2 regions of the Bradyrhizobium sp. WCU1 genome follow, and region 2 is predicted to be linked to the other one. Evidence: predicted binding sites of a transcription regulator. Region 2 holds the regulator's gene; the other holds the start of a gene.
The links. Region 2 encodes PhoB, which activates phosphate uptake and scavenging genes when phosphate is short. Its sites were predicted from a motif close to TGTCATNNANCTGTCAT; they were not measured.
Positions count from the first base shown of each region.

Region 1: the regulator PhoB is predicted to act here: its motif matches at 10,946-10,962, upstream of ACTUWL_RS24995 (glycerophosphodiester phosphodiesterase family protein).

Region 1 is NZ_CM130280.1:5,403,277-5,415,255, forward strand. It holds gene ACTUWL_RS24975 (autotransporter-associated beta strand repeat-containing protein) at 1-6,230, opposite strand, end outside; gene ACTUWL_RS24980 (winged helix-turn-helix domain-containing protein) at 6,513-8,177, shown strand; partial or broken gene istB (IS21-like element helper ATPase IstB) at 8,265-9,129, opposite strand; partial or broken gene ACTUWL_RS24990 (IS21 family transposase) at 9,129-9,419, opposite strand; gene ACTUWL_RS24995 (glycerophosphodiester phosphodiesterase family protein) at 9,465-10,853, opposite strand; gene ACTUWL_RS25000 (HlyD family secretion protein) at 11,005-11,973, opposite strand; gene ACTUWL_RS25005 (ABC transporter permease) at 11,960-11,979, opposite strand, start outside.
Region 2 is NZ_CM130280.1:4,248,208-4,260,186, reverse strand. It holds gene apaG (Co2+/Mg2+ efflux protein ApaG) at 1-148, shown strand, start outside; gene ACTUWL_RS19745 (Hsp33 family molecular chaperone) at 168-1,172, opposite strand; gene argF (ornithine carbamoyltransferase) at 1,362-2,288, opposite strand; gene ACTUWL_RS19735 (aspartate aminotransferase family protein) at 2,288-3,493, opposite strand; gene ACTUWL_RS19730 (GcrA family cell cycle regulator) at 3,990-4,502, shown strand; gene phoB (phosphate regulon transcriptional regulator PhoB) at 4,631-5,341, opposite strand; gene phoU (phosphate signaling complex protein PhoU) at 5,402-6,121, opposite strand; gene pstB (phosphate ABC transporter ATP-binding protein PstB) at 6,225-7,043, opposite strand; gene pstA (phosphate ABC transporter permease PstA) at 7,040-7,885, opposite strand; gene pstC (phosphate ABC transporter permease subunit PstC) at 7,890-8,879, opposite strand; gene pstS (phosphate ABC transporter substrate-binding protein PstS) at 9,106-10,116, opposite strand; gene ACTUWL_RS19695 (sensor histidine kinase) at 10,253-11,566, opposite strand; gene ACTUWL_RS19690 (lysylphosphatidylglycerol synthase domain-containing protein) at 11,651-11,979, opposite strand, start outside.

The DNA of each region.
Region 1 (11,979 bases), 1.2 Mb from region 2:
ATCGAACGGTTGAGGCGCGTGGCGTTGCCGTCGCCATTGGTGTTGCCCCAGGAGCCGAAACCCTGGCCCCAGACCGCAAGGTGGTCCGTGGTCGCAGCGACGGTGACCGGTTTGCCGTCGATATAGGTCGTGACCGCGCCGTTCGCGGCGCCGACACGGTCGAAGGCGGCCCGGATGCGGTCGTTGACGGCGCCGCGAACGAAGCGGCTGTCGTCGATCATCGTCGTCTTCGCCGAGGCGTTGATCTCGCCCGAGAGCTGGCCGAAAGCCGACCGCGCCTGCGGGGCGGAAAGGTTCGACACGGCATTGTAGATCGAATTGCCGAAGCCGAGGCTTTCGACCCCGCCGCCTGCGGCGATCTGGTTGGGCGTGACGCCGATGGCTTTGAAGTCTATATTGTTACGGGTCATCGTCAGCCAGACATTGCTGGCGTCATAGCTGAGCGAGGGCGTGAGGAAGGCCAGATTGGTAGTCACGCCGGAGAAGGTGCTGTTGGCCGTGAGCCCGCCGGTCGCTGTGAGGATATTGTACCTCGTTTGCGGCGCGTAGTTGCCTGCGCCGGCCAGCACCTGCACCGTGCCGCCGTTGATCGTTGCCGTGCCCGAAGCGACGATCTTGTCGGATTGCCCCTGTGCGTTAATCTCTACTTCGTAGATCGAGCCAGGATTGAAGGTGATGCTACCGGCAATGGTGAGCGTCCCGATCGAGTTGCCCGGTGCGACCGTGCCATTGACGGTGGTGCTGCCGACCGTGCCGATGCCCTGAAGGCGGCCTCCGGCAAGCACATCGAGCATGCCGCCGAGCAGACCGTTCACCGCGAGCGTGCCGACCTGAACCAAGGTCGTGCCCGAAAATGCGGAGGAGTCGCCGGTAAGGTTCAACAGGCCGGTGCCGGTCTTGTTGAAGCCGCCATTGCCCGACAGCACGCCGGCATAGGCGGCGTTGGCAGTCTGGTTGAAGGTGAAGGACGCGCCTGAAGCGATGGCGGCGTTGCCGCCGAAGCGTCCGGCCGAAGAGACAAGGCTTCCTGCCGAAATCGTCCAGTCGAGCGAGGACATGCCGGTCAAGGTCAACGTGCCAGCGCCCCGCTTGACCATCGTACCGCGCGTGCCATTGAGTGCGCCAACGTCGCCGGCGAAACTGGCGTCCGTTGCCTGATTGAATATCACCGTGCCGGCATTGCCGATGTTGCCTGAGATCGAGCCGGCATGTCCGATCAGCGTGCCGGCTGCGACAAGGGTGTTGCCGTAGGCGTTGGCTCCGTTATCGAGCCGCAGCGTGCCACCGCCCTGCTTGACGAGATTGCCGCCTCCGGAAACCACGCCGGTCAGACCGAGTTCGGTTCCATTAGCGACGTCGAAGTTGCCGGCCTGCGTCAGCGCGATCAAACGGGCGGTATCGAAGCTCGCGGTAGTCGCGAGCGTGCCGCCGGTGAAGGTCAGGCCGCCCGGCGCCGCGCCGAGATTCGCGTCGCGCGACACCGACAGCACACCGCCGGCGATGGTGGTGCCTCCGGTATAGGTGTTGTCAGCGGTTAGGGTGAGCGTGCCCACGCCGGCCTTGATCAGCGACGAGCCGTTCCAGCCGGTCGCGGGATTGGCGGCCTGGTCGGTGAGCGCTGTTCCGACCGTGAATGTGTCGGTCGCGTTGGTCAGCGTGAAGGTGCCGCGGGCGAGATTGTTGCCGGCGAACCAGCTCAGGCCGTAGCTGGCGAGATATTGCAAATTGTCGGCTGACTTGTGAGTCGAGACGGTGAGATAGTCCACCGTGCCGCTAAAGCCGCCCACGGTGACGTTGGCGAAGTCGCCGCTGATGCCGGAACGGGTGTCGATCAGCACTTTGTCGAGCTGGCTCGCACTGTCGATGCCGCCGATGTTGAAGGTGACGCCGCTGCCGATCGAAACGCTGCCCGCCGATAGCGCCGGACTCTTAGTGCCCGCGACGATCGAGAGCGTGGTGTTGTCGGCAAAGGTCACAGCCCGCGCGACATTTGCGGTCGCCGGTGTCTGGATCGCCAGCGTGCCGCCGGTCACGGTCAGGTTGCCGCCGAGATTGTTGCTTCCGCCCGCGCTGCCGTTTCCAAATTGCAACGTCCCGCTGGAGACAAGGGTGTCGCCGGTGTAGCTGTTCGTGCCGGTCAGGATCGTGGTGCCCATGCCTATCTGCTGCACTGTGCCCGTGCCGGAGATATTGCCGGAGTAGGTCGCCATGTCCGAGCGATTGAAGGCGAGCGTGCCGTTGTTGACGACATCGCCAAGAAGCGAGCCGGTATTCCCTCCATTGCCGAGTTGCAGGGTGCCCGCCGAAATCGTCGTGCCGCCGGTATAAGTATTGTTCGCGATCAAGGTCAGCGTGCCCGCGCCGGTCTTGACGACATCGCCGGGGCTCGACCCATTCGAAATCACGCCGCTCTGCGTCACGGTCTGGCCCGCGGCGACATCGAAGGTGGGATCGCCCCCGACGGTGATCGCGTGAGTGTAAACGCCGCCCTGGGTGAAGGCCAGCGTCGTGCCGTTCAGAAGGGCGAGCGTGCCGCCGGTGCCGAGATTGCCGTCCGAGGAAATGCTCAGCGTACCGCCCGCGACCGTCGTGCTGCCCGTGTAGCTGTTATTTCCCGACAGCGTGAGCGTGTCCGTTCCCAGCTTCATCACGGAACCGCTGCCGGAAATGGCGCCGGAAAAAGTCACCGCGTCGGAGCGGCTGAAGGCGAGCGTTGCGTTGTTGACGACATTGCCCGCGATCAGACCGCTCGTGCCGCCGTTACCGATCTGCAAAACGCCAGCGGAAATGGTCGTTCCACCGGAGTAGCTATTCGTGCCGGTTAGGATGGTCGTGCCCGCACCGATCTGCCGCACCGCGCCGCTGCCGGAGATGTCGCCGGAAAAGATCATGGTGTTGCCGCGGTTGAAGACGAGCGTCCCGTTGTTGGCGACATCGCCAAGGATCGAACCGGTGTTCCCGCCATTGCCGAGTTGCAGCGTGCCACCGCTGATCGTGGTGCCGCCGGTATAGGTGTTGGTGCCGGTCAGGATCAGCGTGCCCGCGCCGGCCTTGGTCAGCGACGAGCCGTTCCAGCCGGTCGCGGGATTGGCGGCCTGGTCGGTGAGCGCTGTTCCGACCGTGAATGTGTCGGTCGCGTTGGTCAGCGTGAAGGTGCCGCGGGCGAGATTGTTGCCGGCGAACCAGCTCAGGCCGTAGCTGGCGAGATATTGCAAATTGTTGGCTGACTTGTGAGTCGAGACGGTGAGATAGTCCACCGTGCCGCTAAAGCCGCCCACGGTGACGTTGGCGAAGTCGCCGCTGATGCCGGAACGGGTGTCGATCAGCACTTTGTCGAGCTGGCTCGCACTGTCGATGCCGCCGATGTTGAAGGTGACGCCGCTGCCGATCGAAACGCTGCCCGCCGATAGCGCCGGACTGTTGGTGCCCGCGACGATCGAGAGCGCGGTGTTGTCGGCGAAGGTCACAGCCCGCGCGATATTCACGGTCGCGGGCGTTTGGATCGCCAGCGTGCCGCCGGTCACGGTCAGGTTGCCGCCGAGCGTGTTACTTCCGCCCGCGCTGCCATCGCCGAACTGCAACCGGCCGCCGGAGACGAGGGTGTTGCCGGTGTAGCCGTTCGCGCCGGTCAGGATCGTCGTGCCCGAACCGATCTGCTGCACAGCACCGCTGCCGGAAATAGCGCCGGAGAAGGTCGCTGTATTGCTGCGATTGAAGGCGAGCACCCCGTTGTTGAGTACATCGCCAACGATCGAACCGCTGGCACCGCCGTTGCCCACTTGCAGCGTGCCCGACGAAATCGTCGTGCCGCCGGTGTAGGTGTTCGCGCCCGACAACGTCAGGGTACCGGTGCCGATCTTGACCAGCGAACCGCCGCTACCCGAAATGACTCCGCTCACCACGGTCGATAGATTGTTCGAGCCGACCGTTAGTTCGTTGGCCCCGAGATTAAAGGTGCCGCCGCCCGCGATTGATCCCGCGCTCAGCTTGCCATGGCCGTTCGGGCCGAAGCTGCTCGAAAAGTCGGTGACGGCCACCGCACTGTTGGCGACGGCGGCGTTGCCAGCCGTGCTGGTGTTATTAAAATTCAGATTGCCGTTGTTGGTGATAGTGGCGTTGCCGGCCGTACTGCTGTTGTTGAAATTCAAACCGCCGTTGTTGGTGATGGTGGCGTTACCGGCCGTACTGGTGTTGTTGAAATTCAGACCGCCGTTGTTTGTGATGGCGCTGCCACCGGCCGTGCTGCTGTCGTTGAAAAACAGGCCGAAATTATTCGTGATGTTGGCGCTACCGGCCGTGCTGCTGTTCAGAAAATACAGGTAGTGATTGTTGGTGACGGTGGCGCTACCTGCGCTCGTGCCGTTTCTAAAAAAGGTGATGCCGCTGTTCGTGATGGTGGCGATGCCGCTGGTGTCGGCGTTGACGACGTTGAACGTGCCGCCCGCATTCACGGTCGCCGCGCCCTGGATGGCGCCAGCGCTGACGGCGGTGCCGAGTTGCAGCGTGCCGCCGTTGATCGTGGTGCCGCCGCTATAGGTGTTGGCGCCCGAAAGCGTCAGCGTGCCGGTGCCGACCTTGACCAGCGAGCCGCCGCTGCCCGAAATGATGCCGCTCACCTCGGTCGTGGAATTGTTCGAGCCGACTGTCAGTTGGTTGGCCCCAAGAGCATAGCTGCCGCCACCCGCGATCGACCCCGCGCTCAGCTTCCCGTCGCCGTTCGGTCCTATGCTGTTCGAAAAATCGACGGTGGCATTCACATTGCTATTGTTGATAGCAGCGCTGCCCGCCGTGCTGGTGCCGAAGAATTGCACGTATCCGTTGTTTGTGATGGTGGCGCTGCCGGCCGTGCTGGCGTTTTTGAAAACTAGGCCGAAGTTGTTAGTGATATTGGCGCCGCTGGCCGTGCTGGCGTCGACGAAAGCCAGGCCGTTGTTGTTGGTGATTGTCGCGCTGCCAGCCGCGCTGGTGCCGTAGAAATACAGGTAGCCGCTATTGGTGATGACAGCACTGCCCGCGCCGCTCGTGCCGTAGAAGTTCAGGTAGCCGCTGTTGCCGAAAGCGATGCTGCTTGCGCTGGTTCCGGTCTGGAAGTTCGTCGTGCCGATGTTCGTGATGCCGGTGATCCAGGAGGTGATGGCATTGGTGACGTTGAGCGTGCTGCCTGCGTTCACGGTCACCGCGCCCGAGACCGCGCCGGTGTTGGCGGCGGTGCCGATCTGCAATGTGCCGCCGTTGATCGTGGTGCCGCCGCTGTACACATTAATGCCCGACAGCGTCAGCGTGCCCGAACCGGTCTTGACCAGCGAGCCGGTGCCCGAAATGACGCCGGTCACCTCGGTCGAGAGCCCGTTCGAGCCGACAGTCAATTGGTTGCTGCCGAGCATATAGCTGCCGCCGCCCGCGATCGATCCGGCGCTCAGCTTGCCGTCGCCGTTGGGGCCGGTGCTGGTCGAAAAATCGGTGGTGGCGCCCGCGCCGGTGATGATAGCGGCGCTGCCGCCCGTGCTGTTGTTGTAGAACCTCAGGGTGCCGGTGTTGGTGACGTTGGCGCTGCCAGCGGTGCTACTGTTTTGGAAATACAGATAACTGTTGTTGGTGATATTGGCGTTGCCGGCCGTGCTGCTGTTGAAAAACGTCAGGCCGAAATTGTTCGTGATGGTGGCGCTGCCGGCCGTGCTGTTGCCGTAGAGCCACATGTAGTTGTTGTTAGTGATATTCGCGCCGCCAGCCGTGCTGGTGTCGTAGAACCGCAGGTAGCCGCTGCTGCCGTTGGTGATGGTGGTCGTGGCGGGGCCGGCAGTGCTGCTCCCGAAGAAGTTCACGTTGCCGTTGTTGGTAACGGCGATCGTGCCGGTGCCGTTGTTCGTGATGCCCGTGCCCCAGAAGCCGAGGGTTGCGTTGTTGTTGAGGTTGAAGGTGTAGTTCGGCGCGCCTGCGCTGAAGGTCCAGCCGGCGATGGCGTAAGTTGTCGGGGTGCCTGGCGTGATCACCAGGTTGGATTGCGTCGAGGCGCCGAAAACGGCCGTGGCGGTCTCTCCGTTCGGCACCACCCCGCCGTTCCAGTTGGCGGCGTTGGCGTAGTTGCCACCGGTCGGAGTGGTGCTCCACGCCGCCGTCTGCGCCCGCGCTGCGTATCCGGTGACCGTCAGCGCGGTCGAGGCCAACAAGGCCGCGCGGAACAGGCCGTCCATGACGCCACGCGGCGAAGCCGAAATCGTTCGTGAAGCCATTATAACCAGTCCCCCGGCCTAAACGCGAGGGGTGCGGCTCCGTGCGTGTTCAGGCCCCTGCCTTCGCCCGCGCATTTTGCGACCGTATTCCCCGCATCATATTCGTTGTCTCTTCGTCTTATGTCAGCGCGTCTCGGCACAGTCCTGAAGCAGGGCCGGTGGAGTTCTGAGATTTCGCTGATAATTTCTGATTTCGAGGGAATTCACATGATTTTTGAGGATTCTGTGTGCTTTTGGCATGATGCCGCGATTCTGCGGCTTCGCTGGGAAGAGGGGGGATGAGTGCTCAGATTCGCCGGGTTCGAAATCGATCGGCAGCGTTCCGAACTGCGCGGTCCCGGCGGCCAGACGATCAAGCTGCGGCTGAAGGCGTTCGCCCTGCTATCGCTGCTCGCGGCCAACCCGAGACGAATCATCGGCAAACAAGAACTGATGGAGGCGGTGTGGCCGGGCGTCCACGTCAGCGACGATAGCCTGTTCCAGACCATCCGGGAGCTTCGCGCCGCCCTGGGCGATGACAAGCGTCAGTTGATCCGAGCCGTTTCCGGCCGAGGCTATCTGCTGGAGGCCGATGTGTCCGGTCCGCCGGACGCCGCCGACATTCCTGCAAAGCCGCTCCCGGACGCCGACGCCGTCGCCCCGGAAACCATAAGCGAACCAGCCGAAAGCCGGCCTGGGTTCAGGATGAGCCGCCGCGCCGCCCTCGTGGCCATGGGGGGCGGCGTGTCGGCTTTGGCGGCGGCCACGACCCTGCTCCCGCGTTTCTTCGCTGGCTCTCCGGCAACCATGGCCGTGATCCCCATGACAACCGTGAGCAACGACCCGGAAACCGCCCGGATGGCGAGCGGTGTAATCCGTGAACTGGCGGACGGTCTGGCGAAAATCGAGACGATCCGCGTGATGACGGCGCCGGGCGTTGTTCAAGGCGCCGATTTCGTCGTCAACGGCGATCTCGAAAAAACCGAATCGGCTTGGAATTTGCGCGCGCGCCTGACCGAATCGTCCACCGGCACGGTGAGATGGACGACGGCGCTTTCGGTCGCTCTCGCCGGCGACGACATGCAACTCCAGCAGACCCGCCTCGTAGCCGGCACGGGCTACCCGCTCGCACTGAGCATCAACGCGCTTTTGAGGTCAGGCAATCGCTCGGCCGATGGCTTGCCCTCTGGCAGCGCCAAGGCCGCTATCGACCAGGCGACGGCCGCGATCAACCGCACCACGCTGGAGCGCTATCACGCAGCGCTGGCGATGCTTGAAAATGCTCTTGCCGCCGATGCCGGCAATGTCGATCTGCAAGTTGCGCTCGCGGCATTCCAACTGCGCGGAATTCAGATGGCCTGGTTTCCTGCCGCAGAGCGCGAACCGACGGAGGTTCGGATCGGCGCGATCATGGAGCACGCGTTGCGCACGCGGCCCGACTATATTCCGGTGCTCCAGACCCAGTGCCGGTTTTTGTCGGCAACCAATAGCTTCGTCGAAAGCCTGGTGGTGTGCGACAGAGTGCTCGCTCTCGATCCATGGGACGGGATCGCACTCTATCTGATGGGGCTCGCCCAGGTCTTTCTCGGCCGTTTCAATGACGCGCTCGCGACGTTTGAGCAGGCGGACCGGTTCGATACGCCTCAGGTCGCGCGCTGGACCTGGGCGATCGGGGTGGGTTGGACCTGTCTGCTCTTGGACCGTCCTGCGGATGCATTGCCCTGGCTGCAACGGTCGATCGCGATCACCCCGGCGAGCGGACGCACTCATATGCTGCTGGCCGCGGCTTATCAGCAATTGGGTCAGACCGCCGAGGCGCGTGCAGCCATGGCAAAGGCGCTGGAACTGAGGCCGGGCTCGACGGCGCGTACCGCGCCGCCTCCCACCAAGAATACCAGCCCGGTTTATCTCAAGGCCACCGATCGACTGATAAGCCTTATGGTCGCCGCCGGGCTACCCGAGAACTGACGCCTCGCAAGAGTGGCGCCGATCGAGTGGCGCTGCAAATCCGAGTGTTTTAATGCGTTTGTCGCTCACTCCGCAGCGAACGCCTTGTCAACCGGCGTCCAAATCTGCCCCCTCATCGGCGTCCAATTTTGCCCCCTTTGCACGGCGTGGTTTGCTGGTAGCGCTCGTCTCGTCGGAGCTGGCCGGGAGAGCGGAGGCGAGACGAGCGCGGGTGATGTGATCGTCGTCTCGGCTGTTGAATCGCCAACTGTCGTTTCCGGTCTCGACGATGTCGCAGTGGTGGGTCAGCCGGTCGAGCAGCGCGGTGGTCATCTTGGCATCGCCGAACACGCTCGGCCATTCGCCGAAGGCGAGATTGGTGGTGACGATGACGGAGGCGCGCTCATATAGCCGGCTGATGAGATGGAAGAGAAGCTGGCCACCCGACTGGGCAAAGGGAAGATATCCAGGTTCGTCCAGGACGATAAAGTCCATCCGGGTGAGATGCTCAGCAAGCCGGCCCTGCCGTCCGTTGCGGGTCTCGGTCTCGAGGCGGTTGATGAGGTCGACCACATTGTAGAAGCGGCCACGGGCGCCGGATCGGATGCAACTTCTGGCGATTGCGATGGCCAGATGGGTCTTGCCCGTGCCAGTACCGCCAACGAGCACGACGTTGCGCTGCTGAGCGATGAAGCCGCCGCTAGCAAGGTCGTTGACGAGCGTCTGGTTGATCGGTGTGCCAGTCGAACTGGAAGTCGGCGATATCCTTGGCGAGCGGCAACTTTGCAATGGTGAGCTGGTACTTGATCGACCGGGCCTGCTTCTCGTTGATCTCGGCGTTGAGCAGGTCACCGACGATGCGCTGAGGTTCATGCTGTCGCTTGATGGCGGTTGCCATGATCTCGTCGAAGGCGGCCTTCATGCCGTAGAGCTTGAGCTCGCCCATGAGGTCGAAGATTTGAGTTCGTTCCATCAGTTGGTCTTCCGGAGGTTGTCGTAACGGGCACAATCGGCGATCGGCGCATGGCGGAGCGTTAGCGCAGCCGGCGTCATGATGTTTGCCGGTGGAGCGGGTTCGCGTTGCCTGGCCAGGATGTTGAGCACGACGTCGTCAGAGTGGACGCCGTGGCCGAGTGCTTCGGCACAGGCGGCTTCCACCGCCGGCAGACCGTCGGTCAGCACCGCGTTGAGGATGTCGACCATCTGCCGACTGCCATCGTCGATGCTGGCAAGCCGGCGCCGAATCCGCCCGGCGATGCCGGGCGCATTTTGTCGCCAGTTGCATGAAATCCGCGTCTGGTGCCGGTCTCACCAGCCCAGTTCACGCAAGTAGGCCGCGCGGGCGGCGATACCGGTGTGGGTGAAGTCCGTGAAGACGCCATCCACGCCGAGACGGAAGAACTTCAGGTACTCGAGGCTCGGATCGTTGCGATAGTCGGCCGCCAGGTACTTCTTCTCGTTCCGGAACGTGAAGACGTGGACGAACAGGCCGAGCTTGTGCGCGTCGGCGATGACGCTGGTGGCGTCCTGCGTCGATGCGTCTGCCGTCGAGCCCTTGTAGGGCGTGCCGTCGGCATTGCTGTCCTTCCACGGCGAGATCTTGTACGGCACGATATAGGCCTTCCACGGGCCGATGCCGTCGGCATAGGTCTTGATCTCGGCGAGGCCTTCCGGCGTCAGCATCGCATCGAAGGTGCGGCTGTCCCCGGCAACCGTCCAGTCATAGGGACGGGAATTGGCGATGTTGTTGAGCAGCACCTTGCCGGTCTTGAAGTCGACGCCGTTGCCGTCGATCAGCTGGACCTGCCGCGTTTCCAGTCCGTGGCTGCGCATGTATTTCAGGCTGCCGGGCTCGAAGCTCTGCACGATGATCGGCGCGTCCTTCGCATTGAGGCCGTTCTCCTTGATGATCTTGATCAGGGCATCCTCGAGCGGATGGCTGCCGGGCGCGCCGCAGCCGTTGGCGATCGCCTGCGCGTTGTTCCAGGTCGGATTCTTGGTTTCCGGATAGACCGAGATCGTGCGCCCCGTCGCCTTGCTCTTGGCCCTGGCGATGTCGATGATGTCCTGGAAGCTGATGATCGGGAATTTGCCGTTGAACAGCTTCGGCCGTTCGTTGGCCGCATCATAGGTGGTGCCGGCGATCCACTGCCTCAGCTCGGCCATGGTGAAATCGGTGATCGACCAATCGTTGGTGTGATCGTCGCCGTCGACGATCAGCGCCTTCAGCACCGACTTCGGATCGGCCGGATCGACGAGGTCGCTCGGATACTCAGCCGGCCCGCTGGTCGGCGTTTGCGCCCATTTCACCTTGACGGGCACGCCCGGCGTCGTGCGCTTGCGCTTGGCGACCTCCGCGTTGGTCTTTGCCACTTCGGCAACGTTGGTGTTGTCGCCGAGCCATGGATTGTGGCGTGCCACCAGCACGCAATCCTTGGTCAGGTGCAGGTCCTCTTCGAGCGAGTCCGTGCCGAGGTCGGCGGCCAGCTCATACGAGGCCTCGGTCTCCTCCGGCACCAGGCCCGGCACGCCGCGATGTCCGATGACGAGCGGCAGCTTTCCGTCGACGGTCAGGAAGGGCTTTGCGCCTGATGGTGCCGGGCCGGTCTGCGCCGACGCCATCGACGGCAGCAGGACGGCCGCACCGAGCAGCATCGCTGCAAAATGTAGTTTCCGTCCCGAACGAATGTGCTTCACGGCCAAGTCTCCATCTCTTGTGCGGCATCGGGGCGATGCCGCAACGGCCGAGCCGAACCGGGCCGACGCGGCTATCTTCTTGTCTCAATCTTCTGACAGTCCGATGACTGTTGGGCAGGCGCGGGCGGACAACGGGCCGGCGTCCCGCGTATCAGCGTTCGATCCGGACGCTCATGCCGGGTTCGAGACCTTCTGCGGCGCCGGCGGGGTCGAGGCGCAGCCGCAGCGTGTTGCGGTCGTGATCGCCGATCACGCGCTCGGCCTGCCAGGTGGCGAACACGCCGAGCGGCCGCAACTCGGTGACGAGGGCCTTGGTCGCGCCGCCGCCGGCATTGCGGTTGACGTTCACGGTGCTTCCGATCGCAAGACCGTCGAGATGGTCCTCGCGCACGTTGAACGAGAGCCATTGCCCGCCGGCCGCCGCGACCGCCATGATCGGCTGACCCGCACGCACGTTCTCGCCCAGTTCCGCAGCGATCACGCTGACCACGCCATCGACCGGCGCGCGCAGCACCATCTTGTCGAGCCGGCGTTCGAGCACCGCGACGGCGGCCGCAGCGGCCTGCACCTGCGCGTCGGCGATGGCGCGCTCCTCCTTGGTCGGCCCCGCCACCGCGGCATCGTAATTCGCCTGCGCCGCCGCCACGCCAGCGCGCGCCGCGGCGACGTCATTCTCGGCCTGGTCGAGCGCCTGCTGGGTTTCGAAATTCTGGCCTGCCAGCGTGTTGATCCGCTTGAACTGGGTCTCGACATAGTCGAGGCGCGAGTTGGCCTTGGAGATCGCCGCTTTCAGCGAATCGACCTGCTCGCGGCGGACGCCGGCATAGACATTGTTGCGGCTTGCGACCGCGGCGGCGAGCGCTGCCCGCGCCTGATCCGCCTGCGCGGTTAGCTCGACGGCGGAGAGCCTGGCAAGGACGTCGCCGGCGTGCACCTGCGCGCCTTTCTCGACCGCGATCGACACCAGCTGGCCGTTCACCTCCGGCTCGATCCTGACCTCGGTCGAGCGGACCACGCCGACGATCGCGGGCGTCGGCGTCGCGCGGCTTGCATAGATCAGCGTGCCTGCGACGAGCGCAAGGGGGATCGCGATGACGGCGACGCGCCTAGCGTTGGGCATCTTGCT
Region 2 (11,979 bases):
CACCTCCGGCGTGCCGCTGCCGACCGCCTCCGGCTTCATGGCCGGCAGCTATCAGATGGTCACCGAAGCCGGCGAGCGTTTTGAGATCGACGTGCCGACCTTCTCGCTGGACAGCCCGAGCCCGGACGGGAAGCGGGTGTTGAATTGATGCGCTTCCGCGCACGCCGCTATTGCTCCACGCCGGCTTCCTGCGGCGTGAACTCGTAGACCGACGAGCAGAACTCGCAGGTCACGACGACCTTACCGTCCTTGACCATCTCGGCGCGATCGTTCGGCGCAAAACTCTTCAACATCGACGACACCGCATCGCGCGAGCACGAGCACTGTGCGCGCAGCGGTTGCGGGTTGAAGACGCGGACGCCGCGTTCGTGGAACAGGCGGTACAACAGCCGCTCGCCGGACAGATCGGGATCGATCAGCTCGACATCCTCGACGGTCGAGATCAGCGACTGTCCCTCGACCCAGGCATCGTCGTCCGGCACGCTGTGCGTGACCGTACCATCGGGCGCATCGCCGGGGTGCAGATCGGCCTGCTTGGCGCGCTCCGGCGCCTTGGGCAGGAACTGCAGCAGGATGCCGCCGGCGCGCCAGTGCAGCTTGCCGCCCTCGCCGCCGCGCATCTCCTCGCCGACCGCCAGCCGGACCCGTGTCGGAATCTGCTCCGAGCGCAGGAAATATTCGTGCGCCGCCTCTTCGAGGCCGCCGCCATCGAGCGCGACCAGGCCCTGGTAGCGGCTGGTGTTGGAGCCCTGGTCGATCGTCATCGCAAGGTGACCCTTGCCGAGCAGTTCGCCCGAGGTCTGCCCCGGCTTGAGCTGCGCCGCGTCGTAACGGGCATAGGCACGCAGCCGGTCGGGCGCCTGGAAATCGACGATCAGCAGCGACACCGGGCCTTCGGTCCGGGTCTGCAGGATGAAGCGCCCCTCGAACTTGACCGACGAGCCGAGCAGCGTGGTCAGCACGATGGCCTCGCCGAGCAGCTTGCCGACTGCCGGCGGATAATCGTGCTTGTGCAGGATCTCGTCGAGCGCGGGGCCGAGCCGGGTCAACCGGCCGCGCAAATCCAGCGCGCCGACCTCGAAGGCCAGCACGGCATCGTCGACAGGAACCGAAGACGGCGCGCGAACCGGCGCCTCGGTCGTGATTTTGATGTCGGGGGATTGTGAAACCATGGCGCTCTATCTGGGGTCTCGGACCGTGAAATAAAGGGGTTCACTCAACGAGGGAACGTCGTCCCGGCGAAGGCCGGGACCCAACCACAGAGTTCTGTTACGACACAAGGCGTCTCCCCTTGTGCCCTTTCCACGGGCCGCGGCTTATGGGTCCCGGCTTTCGCCGGGACGACAGCGTTGAAGCGGCGCTTACGCGACTTCGTTAAAGCACCAGGCCAGAATGCCCTTCTGCGCATGCAGGCGGTTTTCCGCCTCGTCGAACACCACGGATTGCGGCCCGTCGATCACCTCGTCGGTGACCTCCTCGCCGCGATGCGCGGGCAGGCAGTGCATGAACAGCGCGTCCGGCTTGGCGAGCGACATCAGCTTGGCATTGACCTGATAGGGCTGCAGCACGTTGTGGCGGCGCTCGCCCTCCTTGTCGCCCATCGACACCCAGGTGTCGGTGACGACGCAATCGGCGCCACGCACGGCGGCTTCCGGGTCGGTGCCGAGCACGATAGGCGCGCCGGTCGCCTTGATCCAGTCGCGCATCGGCTTCTTCGGCGACAGCTCCGGAGGCGTCGCGATATTGAGCTGGAACTTGAACCGCTCGGCGGCGTGCGCCCAGGACGCCAGCACGTTGTTGTCGTCGCCGGTCCACGCCACGGTCTTGCCCGCGATCGAGCCGCGATTTTCCTCATAGGTCATGAGGTCGGCCATCACCTGGCAGGGATGCGAGCGCCGGGTCAGGCCGTTGATGACGGGGACGGTGGCATGCGCGGCGAGTTCGAGCAGCGCGTCGTGGTTGAGGATGCGGATCATGATCGCATCGACATAGCGCGACAGCACGCGCGCGGTGTCGGCGATGGTCTCGCCGCGGCCGAGCTGCATCTCGGCGCCGGTCAGCATGATGGATTCACCGCCGAGCTGGCGCATGCCGACGTCGAACGACACCCTGGTGCGGGTCGACGGGCGCTCGAAGATCATCGCCAGCGTCTTGCCTTCGAGCGGCTTCCTGCCCTTCTCATGCGCCTTCAGCTTCGCCTTCATGGCGGCGCCGGCCGACAGCATGTTGCGCAGCTCGCCGAGCGGCAGCTCGTTGATGTCGAGGAAATGACGGACCGGCTTGCTCATTATCCGGCCTTCCTCGGCTGCGCCGGCGACAATGTCGCGCAGGCGCGCTCGAGCGAGGCGATCGACTGGTCGATCTCGGCTTCGGTCACGATCAAGGGCGCGAGGAACCGCACCACATTGTCGCCGGCGCCGACGGTGAGCAGCTTCTCGTTGCGCAGCGCGGTGATCAGATCGCCGGACGGCACCACGGCCTTGACGCCTATCAGCAAGCCCTCGCCGCGCACCTCCGACAGCACGCCGGGATAGCGGTCCACCACGGAGGCGAGCTTCTGCTTGAGCAACAGCGACATCTTCTGCACGTGCTCGAAGAAGCCGGGCTTGAGCACGACGTCGAGCACGGCATTGGCGGCGGCAACCGCGAGCGGATTGCCGCCGAAGGTCGAGCCATGCGAGCCCGGCGCCATGCCGGCCGCGGCCTGCGCGGTCGCCAGCACCGCGCCGATCGGGAATCCACCGCCGAGCGCCTTGGCCAGCGACATCACATCGGGCGTCACGCCGGTGCGCTTGTAAGCGAACAGCTCGCCGGTGCGGCCCATGCCGGTCTGCACCTCGTCGAAGGCGAGCAACAGGCCGTGCTCGTCGCACAGCGCGCGCAATGCCTTGAAGAACGCCTGCGGCGCGCCGCGCACGCCGCCCTCGCCCTGCACCGGTTCGATCAGGATGCCGGCGGTGTGCGGACCGATCGCCTTCTTCACCGCCTCGATGTCGCCATGCGGCACCTGGTCGAAGCCGTCCATCGGCGGACCGAAGCCCTCGAGATATTTCGCCGAGCCGGTCGCGGCCAGCGTGCCCAGCGTGCGGCCATGGAACGCGCCCTCGAAGGTGATGATGCGGTAGCGCTCGCCATGGCCCTTGGAGAAGTGATGATGGCGGACCAGCTTGATCACGCCCTCCATCGCCTCAGCGCCGGAATTGCAGAAGAATACGAAGTCGGCAAAGCTCTGCTCGCACAGCCGCGCGGCGAGCACCTCGCCGTCGGGGCTCTTGAACAGGTTCGACATGTGCCACAGCTTGGTCGCCTGTTCCTGCAGCGCCTTGACCAGATGCGGATGCGCGTGCCCGAGCGCGTTCACCGCGACGCCCGAGGTGAAATCGAGATAGCGGTCGCCGTTGGTTGCGATCAGCCAGGCGCCCTCACCGCGCTCGAAGCCGAGATCGACCCTGGCGAAGACGGGGAGCAGATGCGACGGGGCGCTGTTGGTCATGGCGTTCACTGCCGGTTTGGGGCCGACAATTGCCGCGCGCATTGACGCCAGCGCAGCAACGGCCAGCTTCGGAAAACAAAACGGCCGCCTTTGCGGGCGGCACGTGGGGTCATTCTATGCTGCGGCCGGTCGGTGTCAATCGCCAGGAGCCGCCCTTTGCCGGCCGTCCTGCAATGCCAAACCAGCGCAATCCGGAGCATTCCGGTGCAGTGGAAAAGCCTCATAGCAATGCTTAACTTTGTGGGAACATGTGGACGCACGACCGCGGACTCTTGCGCCAGAGTCACGCCATATTGTAGCGTTTGGCCTGTCGGGTACGACATCTCGTGCGGCAGTACTGGACCCTCTAAGTAGCCTTCGTGTCTCACGTAAACGTTCGGGCGCAACATCGTGTCCGGCGAGGGCTAAGGGATTCTGGCCGCAGGGATATTTGTCCAGATTTGGCTCGCAGCGCCGCTCCAATGACTGGCCGGCGCCATGCGAAAGGAAGAATGCGATGACGGTATTGACCTGGTCCGACGATCGCGTCGAGCAGCTGAAGAAGCTCTGGGAGTCTGGCCTTTCGGCCAGCCAGATCGCAGCGGAACTTGGCAATGTGACGCGAAACGCCGTGATCGGCAAAGTGCATCGGCTCGGCCTCTCCGGCCGCGCCAAGGCCCCCTCGACCGCCGCGCCGCGGCAGCGCAAGGCCCGTCCCGCCCAGCACATGATGCGGGTGGCGCGCCCGGTTTCGCGCGGCAACACCGCGCTCGCACACGCCTTCGAGGTCGAGATGGAGCCCGATCCGATCTCCTTCGACAACGTGGTGCCGATGAGCCAGCGGCTGTCGCTGCTCGAGCTCAACGAGGCGACCTGCCATTGGCCGGTCGGCGATCCCTCGAGCCCGGAATTCTTCTTCTGCGGCGGCAAGGCGCTCGCCGGCCTGCCCTATTGCGCACATCACTCGCGCGTCGCCTACCAGCCCGCCGCCGATCGCCGCCGGCCATCGGCGAAGCCACAGATCAAGTAAGCACTCGGGAAACGACGGAAGACTTCAAAACAAATCCCCGCGAAAGCGGGGATTTTTTTGTGGTGCGCAGCTCGTCATGGAGCCAACAGGACGACGCCGTGTTGTGGCCTGTGATCGCGACCAAGCCGTTACGGCTGCGGCTCGGCTTTCGCGAAGCGGTCGTCGAGCGCATAGCCGGCGCCGCGCACGGTGCGGATCGGATCCTGCTCGCGGCCCGGATTGAGCAGCTTGCGCAGGCGGCCGATATGCACGTCGACGGTGCGCTCATCGATGTAGATGTCGCGGCCCCAGACGCTGTCGAGCAGCTGCTCGCGGCTGAATACGCGGCCGGGATGCTCGAGGAAGAATTCAAGCAGGCGATATTCGGTCGGCCCGAGATCGATCGGGCGCCCCGAACGCGCCACGCGGCGCTTCTCGCGGTCGAGCTCGATGTCACCATAGGTCAGCACGGTCGCAAGCCGCTCCGGGCTCGCGCGGCGCAACAGGCCCTTCACCCGTGCCAGCAATTCCGGCACCGAGAACGGCTTGACGATGTAATCGTCGGCGCCGGTGGCCAGCCCGCGCACCCGCTCGCTCTCCTCGCCGCGCGCGGTCAGCATGATGATCGGAAGCTGCTTGGTCTCGGGCCGCGCCCGCAACCGTCGGCACAGCTCGATGCCGGACAGGCCCGGCAGCATCCAGTCCAGCACCACGAGGTCGGGAACGCGCTCCTTCAGCCGGGTGTCGGCATCGTCGCCGCGCCCCACCGTTTCGACATCGTAGCCTTCGGCATCGAGGTTGTAGCGCAACAGTGTCGTCAGCGCTTCCTCGTCTTCGACTACCAGAATGCGTGCGCTCATCGGTCTAAGTTCTTTCTCTGTGGTGATCCGTTGCCCTGACGCAAACCGAAACGCCGTCGACTACGTGTTACCCGGCACCGTGGTGGCAAAGTTGGTCATGTCGCCCTTCGGGCGCTTGTCGGTGATCTGCTGGCCTTCGATCATGTAGAACACCGTCTCGGCGATATTGGTGGCGTGATCGCCGATCCGCTCGATGTTCTTGGCGCAGAACATCAGATGGATACAGAATGAGATGTTGCGCGGATCCTCCATCATGTAGGTGAGCAGCTCGCGGAACAGCGAGGTGCAGATCGCGTCGACCTCCTCGTCGCCCTTCCAGACGTTCATCGCCGCCGGCAGGTCGTGCGCGGCATAGGCGTCGAGCACAGACTTGACCTGCGACAGCACGAGGTCGGTCATGTGCTCGAGGCCGCGGATCAGCTTCAGCGGCTGGAAGTCGCTTTCCAGCGCCGCGACACGCTTGCCCATGTTCTTGGCAAGGTCGCCGATCCGCTCGAGATCGGTGGCCACGCGCATCGCGCTGACGATCTCGCGCAGGTCGATCGCCATCGGCTGGCGGCGCGCGATCGTCAGCACCGCGCGCTCTTCGATGACGCGCTGCAGATTGTCGATCTCGATGTCGGCGGCGACCACGCGCTTGCCGAGCGCGACGTCGCGGCGGATCAGCGCGTCGACCGACTCGGTGATCATCCGCTCGACGAGGCCGCCCATCTCGGCGACCAGGCGGGTCAACTCCTGCAGGTCGCTGTCGAATGCCTTGGCGGTATGTTCAGAAGCCATCGCTTGTCTCCCTCGATCATGATCCCTTGGGGACCATGATCTCGTGTCCATATTTCAGCATGATCCGATCGGAAAACCGGTTGCCACTTTTCCGGATCATGCTCTAACCGAACCGGCCGGTGATGTAGTCCTGGGTGCGTCGATCACTCGGTGAGGTGAAGATCTTGTTGGTGTCGTCAAACTCGATCAGTTCGCCGAGATACATGAAGGCGGTCTTGTCGGAGACGCGCGCCGCCTGCTGCATGTTGTGGGTCACGATCGCGATCGTGTAGTCCTCGGAGAGCTCCTGGATCAGCTCCTCGACCTTGGCGGTCGAGATCGGATCGAGCGCCGAGCAGGGCTCGTCGAACAGGATCACTTCGGGGCGCACCGCGACGGTGCGCGCGATGCACAACCGCTGCTGCTGGCCGCCGGAGAGCGACAGGCCGGAGGCGTTCAGCTTGTCCTTGACCTCGTTCCACAGCGCACCGCCGCGCAGCGCCTTCTCGACCCGATCGTCCATCTCGGACTTCGAGATCTTCTCATAGAGGCGAATGCCGAAGGCGATGTTCTCGTAGATCGTCATCGGGAACGGCGTCGGCTTCTGGAACACCATGCCGACCCGCGCACGCAGCAGATTGAGGTCGAGCTTGGGATCGAGAATGTTGGTCTGGTCCAGCATCAACTGGCCGACCGCGCGCTGGCCCGGATACAGGTCATACATCCGGTTGAAGATGCGCAGCAGGGTCGACTTGCCGCAGCCCGACGGGCCGATGAACGCCGTGACGCGGTTGGTGCCGAGCGTCAGGTTGATGTTCTTCAGCGCGTGGTGCTCGCCGTAATAGAAGTTGAGGTTGCGCACCGTGACTTTCGGCGGCGCTTCCGGAAGCGGAACCTGGGGAACGTGGCCCGCGGCGGTCGTGGAGACGGAAAGCTCGGTCATTTTGCGGCCCTTTCGGCACCAAGGATACGCGCGCCGATATTCAGCGCGAGCACGGTGAATGTGATCAGCAGTGCACCGCTCCACGCCAGCTCTTTCCAGTAGGCGTAGGGGCTCTGCACGAAGTTGTTGATGGTCACCGGCAGGTTGGCCATCGTCTTGGTCAGATCCAGACTGAAGAACTGGTTCGACAGCGCGGTGAACAGCAGCGGCGCGGTTTCGCCGGCGACGCGTGCGGTCGCCAGCAGCACGCCGGTGATCAGACCCGACCGGGCCGCACGGTAAGCGATCCGCTTGATCACCAGCGAACGCGGCAGGCCGAGCGCGGAGGCCGCCTCGCGCAGCGGATTGGGCACCAGCAGCAGCATGTCCTCGGTGGTGCGCAGCACGACCGGGATCACGATCACGGCGAGCGCCAGCGCGCCTGCGATCGCCGAGAAGCCGCGCATCGGCACCACGACCGCGCCATAGATGAACAGGCCGATGATGATCGAGGGCGCACTGAGCAGGATGTCGTTGATGAAGCGGATCACCGAGGTCAGCTTGTCGTGCTTGCCGTACTCGGCGAGGTAGGTGCCGGCGAACAGGCCGAGCGGCGCGCCGATCCCGACGCCGATCACGGTCATGATCACCGAACCGACGATGGCGTTGAGCAGACCGCCATCGGTCGAGCCCGGCGGCGGCGTGTTCTGGGTGAATAGCTGCACGCTGAGGCCAGCAAGGCCGTTGTAGACCAGCGTGATCAGGATCAGCGCCAGCCAGGTGACGCCGAACAGCGCCGCGCCGACGCAAAGTGCACGGATGACGATGTCGCTGCGGCGGCGGGATTTGTAGATCGGGTTCATGGCGCTACTTCCCCGCTTTCGTTTCAAGCCGCATCAGCATCAGCCGCGCACCGGCGAGCACGAAGAAGGTCAGCACGAACAGCAAGAGGCCGAGCAGGATCAGGCCGGACTGGTGCAGGCCGTCGCTCTCGGCGAATTCGCTAGCGATCGCCGCCGAGATCGTGGTGCCCGGCGCGAAGATCGACGACGAGATGCGGAACGAGTTGCCGATGATGAAGGTCACCGCCATGGTCTCGCCGAGGGCGCGGCCGAGCGCCAGCATGATGCCGCCGATCACGCCGACGCGGGTGTAGGGGATCACTACGCTGCGGACGACTTCCCAGGTGGTGCAGCCCATGCCGTAGGCGGCTTCCTTCAGCACCGGCGGCACGGTCTTGAACACGTCAACCGAGATCGCGGTGATGAAGGGCAGCACCATGATGGCGAGGATCAGCGCCGCATTGAACAGGCTGAGATAGGACGGCGGGCCGGCGAACACCGCGCCGAGCACCGGGACGCCCTCGAACAGCCTGATCATGAACGGCTGGAACGTGTTGGCCAGGAACGGGCCCAGCACGAAGAAGCCCCACATGCCGTAGATGATCGAGGGGATGCCGGCGAGCAGCTCGATCGCGATGCCGATCGGGCGGCGCAGCATCTGCGGGCACAGTTCGGTGAGGAACACGGCGATGCCGATGCCGACGGGGATCGCGATCAGCATCGCAATCACCGAGGTGATCAGCGTGCCGTAGATCGGGCCGAGCGCGCCGAGCACCGGCGGATCAGCCGAGGGCGCCCAGCGCTGGGTCCAGAGGAAGGCAAAGCCGTATTCCTTCATCGCCGGCCAGGCGCCGACGATCAGCGACAGGATAATGCCGCCGAGGATCAACAGGACCGAGATCGCCGAGATGCGGGTGATCCAATAAAAGGTGAGATCACCGAGCTTGAAGGCACTGAGGGCCTTGGCGCGATCGTAAGGTCCCGCGGCTTCCATCACATCGCTCTGAACAGCCATGTCTGCCACGCCAATCCCCTCGTTTTTATTTGAAACTTGCACAAACCGCCACGCCCCCGAAGCGATCTTCACTGACGCATAAGGCCGGGCGTCGTTCCGGCTGCGCCAGGGGCGCGAACCCCGGGACCCGCCCGCGCTTGTTGCCGCGATGATGGAGCCCGGGTCTTAATCGCTTGGCCTGCGCCGCCCTCGAGGGACGGCACAGGCCCTGTTCGAAACGTCGGACTTAGCTCTTGATCTCCGAGGACCAGGTCTTCTCGATCAGCTTGACGACCGAGTCCGGCATCGGGATGTAGTCGAGCTCTTCGGCCGCCTTGCCGCCCTTCTCGAAGGCGTACTTGAAGAACTTGAGCGCTTCCTGCGAGGCCGCCTTGTCGGTCGATTCCTTGTGCATCAGGATGAAGGTCGCCGCGGTGATCGGCCAGGAGGCGTCGCCCGGCTGGTCGGTCAGGATCACGTAGTAGCCGGGGGCCTTCGACCAGTCGGCATTCGACGCAGCAGCCTGGAAGGCGGCGACGGTCGGCTGCACGGTCTTGCCGGCCTTGTTGACCAGCGCCGTGTAGGTCAGCTTGTTCTGCTTGGCATAGGCGTATTCGACATAGCCGATCGCGTTCTTGGTCTGGCTGATGTTGCCGGCAACGCCTTCGTTGCCCTTGGCGCCGACGCCGACCGGCCACTCGACCGCGGTGCCGGAGCCGACCTTGGACTTCCAGTCGGCGTTCGACTTGGAGAGGTAGTCGGTGAAGTTGAAGGTGGTGCCCGAACCGTCCGAACGGCGCACGACGGTGATCGCGTCACCCGGCAGGGTCAGCTTCGGATTGAGCTTGGCGATCGCCGCGTCATTCCACTTGGTGATCTTGCCGAGATAGATGTCGCCGAGCACTTCGCCGGACAGCACGAGATCGCCCGGCTTGATGCCCTCGACGTTCACGACCGGAACGATCGCACCCATCACCATCGGCCACTGGACGAGGCCGTCCTTCTCGAGCTGCTCGGCCTTGAGCGGCGCGTCGGTGGCGCCGAAGGTCACGGTCTTGGCCTGGATCTGCTTGATGCCGGCGCCGGAACCGATCGACTGATAGTTCAGGCCATTGCCGGTGTCCTTCTTGTAGGCATCAGCCCACTTCGAATAGATCGGGAACGGAAACGTCGCGCCCGCGCCGGTAATATCGGCAGCGAAGGCCGACGTCGAAGCGGCCACCATGCCGGCAGCGACGATTGCTTTGATGAAATTCATGGGGTGGTCTCCATCTTGTGAGCGAAGCGCCGAATGCGCCCGATCGCGCTCACGCCGGTCCATCTAGGAGCGGTCGGTGCCGCTTTTACGAAGGTTGGATGACACTTGGATGACAGAGCTAAGCAACTGAAAATGCTTAGCTTTGAGTCGGTAGCGGGGTCTTCGGCCGGGGAAAACAGGCAGTAAAAGTCGCGCCATTGTTCGGCACGCTCTCGATCAGAAGACGCCCGCGATGACGGTTAAGAATATGTTTCACCAGCGATAATCCGAGGCCCGTTCCGCCCTGGTTGCGGCTGTCGCCGACGTCCACCCGGTAGAAGCGCTCGGTCAGCCGCGGCAGGTGCTCGGGCGCGATGCCGGGGCCGAAATCCCGTACCATGACACGGATTTCGGGGCTTCCCTCGCCCGATCCGCCCGGAACGGTCTGATTGAGCGACACTATGACGCGGCCGCCCGAGGCGCCGTATTTGAGGGCATTCTCGATCAGGTTCTCGAACAGGCGGAGCAGTTCCTCGCGGTCGCCGGCGATTCTGACCGGGGCTTGCGGCAGGTCGACCTCGATCTCGACCTGGCGCTCGCTGGCCAGCATCTCGAGCCCGTCAGCCACCTCGCGGATGATAGGCACGATGTCGATCGAGGCCTCGGGCCGCACATGGGCCGACAGTTCGACCCGCGACAGCGACAGGAGGTCGTCGATCAGCCGCGCCATGCGGGTGGCCTGGGTGTGCATGATGCCGAGGAAGCGTTCGCGGGCCCGCGCGTCCTCGCGCGCCGGCCCCTGCAGCGTGTCGATGAAGCCGGACAGGGCGGCGAGCGGGGTGCGCAGCTCGTGGCTGGCATTGGCGACGAAGTCGGCGCGCATCTCCTCGACCCGGCGCAGCGGCGTCAGGTCGTGGAATGTCATCAGCATGCATTTCTCGGTGCCGCCGAACTGGGTCGGCACCGGCACCGGCGTGATCACCAATTCCATCCAGCGATCGACCGGAACGTGGTCCGAGTAAGTGGCGCGGCGCGGCTCGGTGGTCGCGATCGCCTCGCGCAGCGCGGTGATGATTTCCGGCGAACGCAGGGCAAATTGCGCCAATTCGTTCCTGCGCAGCGCCGGCGCGAGCTGGGCCGCGGCGGCATTGAGATGGATGACGCGCCCGGCGCGATCGAGCAGCACGGCCGGATCGGGCATGCCGGCGACGACGGCGCTGACCGCGGCAGCCTCGACCGGATTGACGCCGCGGACGTCCTCGCGCGAAGTCCCGGCATCATGCAGCCGCCAAGGCACCAGCGCTGCGGCGGCGATGCAGACGAACACCGCGCAGGCGCGCACCAGCGACAATTCGCCGAGCGCGACCACCACGCTGAGCGCCAGCGCCGCAGCAAGCAGGATCAGCGCGGAATGGCGCAGGCGGTCGGGCCAGGGTGCGAAGATGGATTGCGGCGTATCGTCAATTGCCATCGCGGCGGCTTTCTTCCCGTCGGTTCGTGTCTCGCCCAGGCGCGGTCACATTGACCGTCCCTCGGGAGGCATCGGGCCGCGTCATCAGACCCCGGAATCGCCCCGCTTGCGGACCAGAACCGCCTCGTGGTGCGGCTCGGCGCGGGGACCCGAATCAGTCTGCGGCAGCCGTTTGAGTCGGGCGCCGACGATAACCTCCCGAAACGTCAGCAAGATTACAGATATGACGAACGGCGCAATATAGTAGAGCAGCCGGAACAGCAGCATACCGCCGAGCAGGTCCTCGCGGTCCATCTGCCAGAGGCCGACCAGCATGGCGGCGTCGAACACCCCGAGCCCGCCGGGGGAGTGGCTGGCGAAGCCGAGCAGGGTCGCCGACACGAAGATGACCGCGACCACGACGAAGCCGAGAT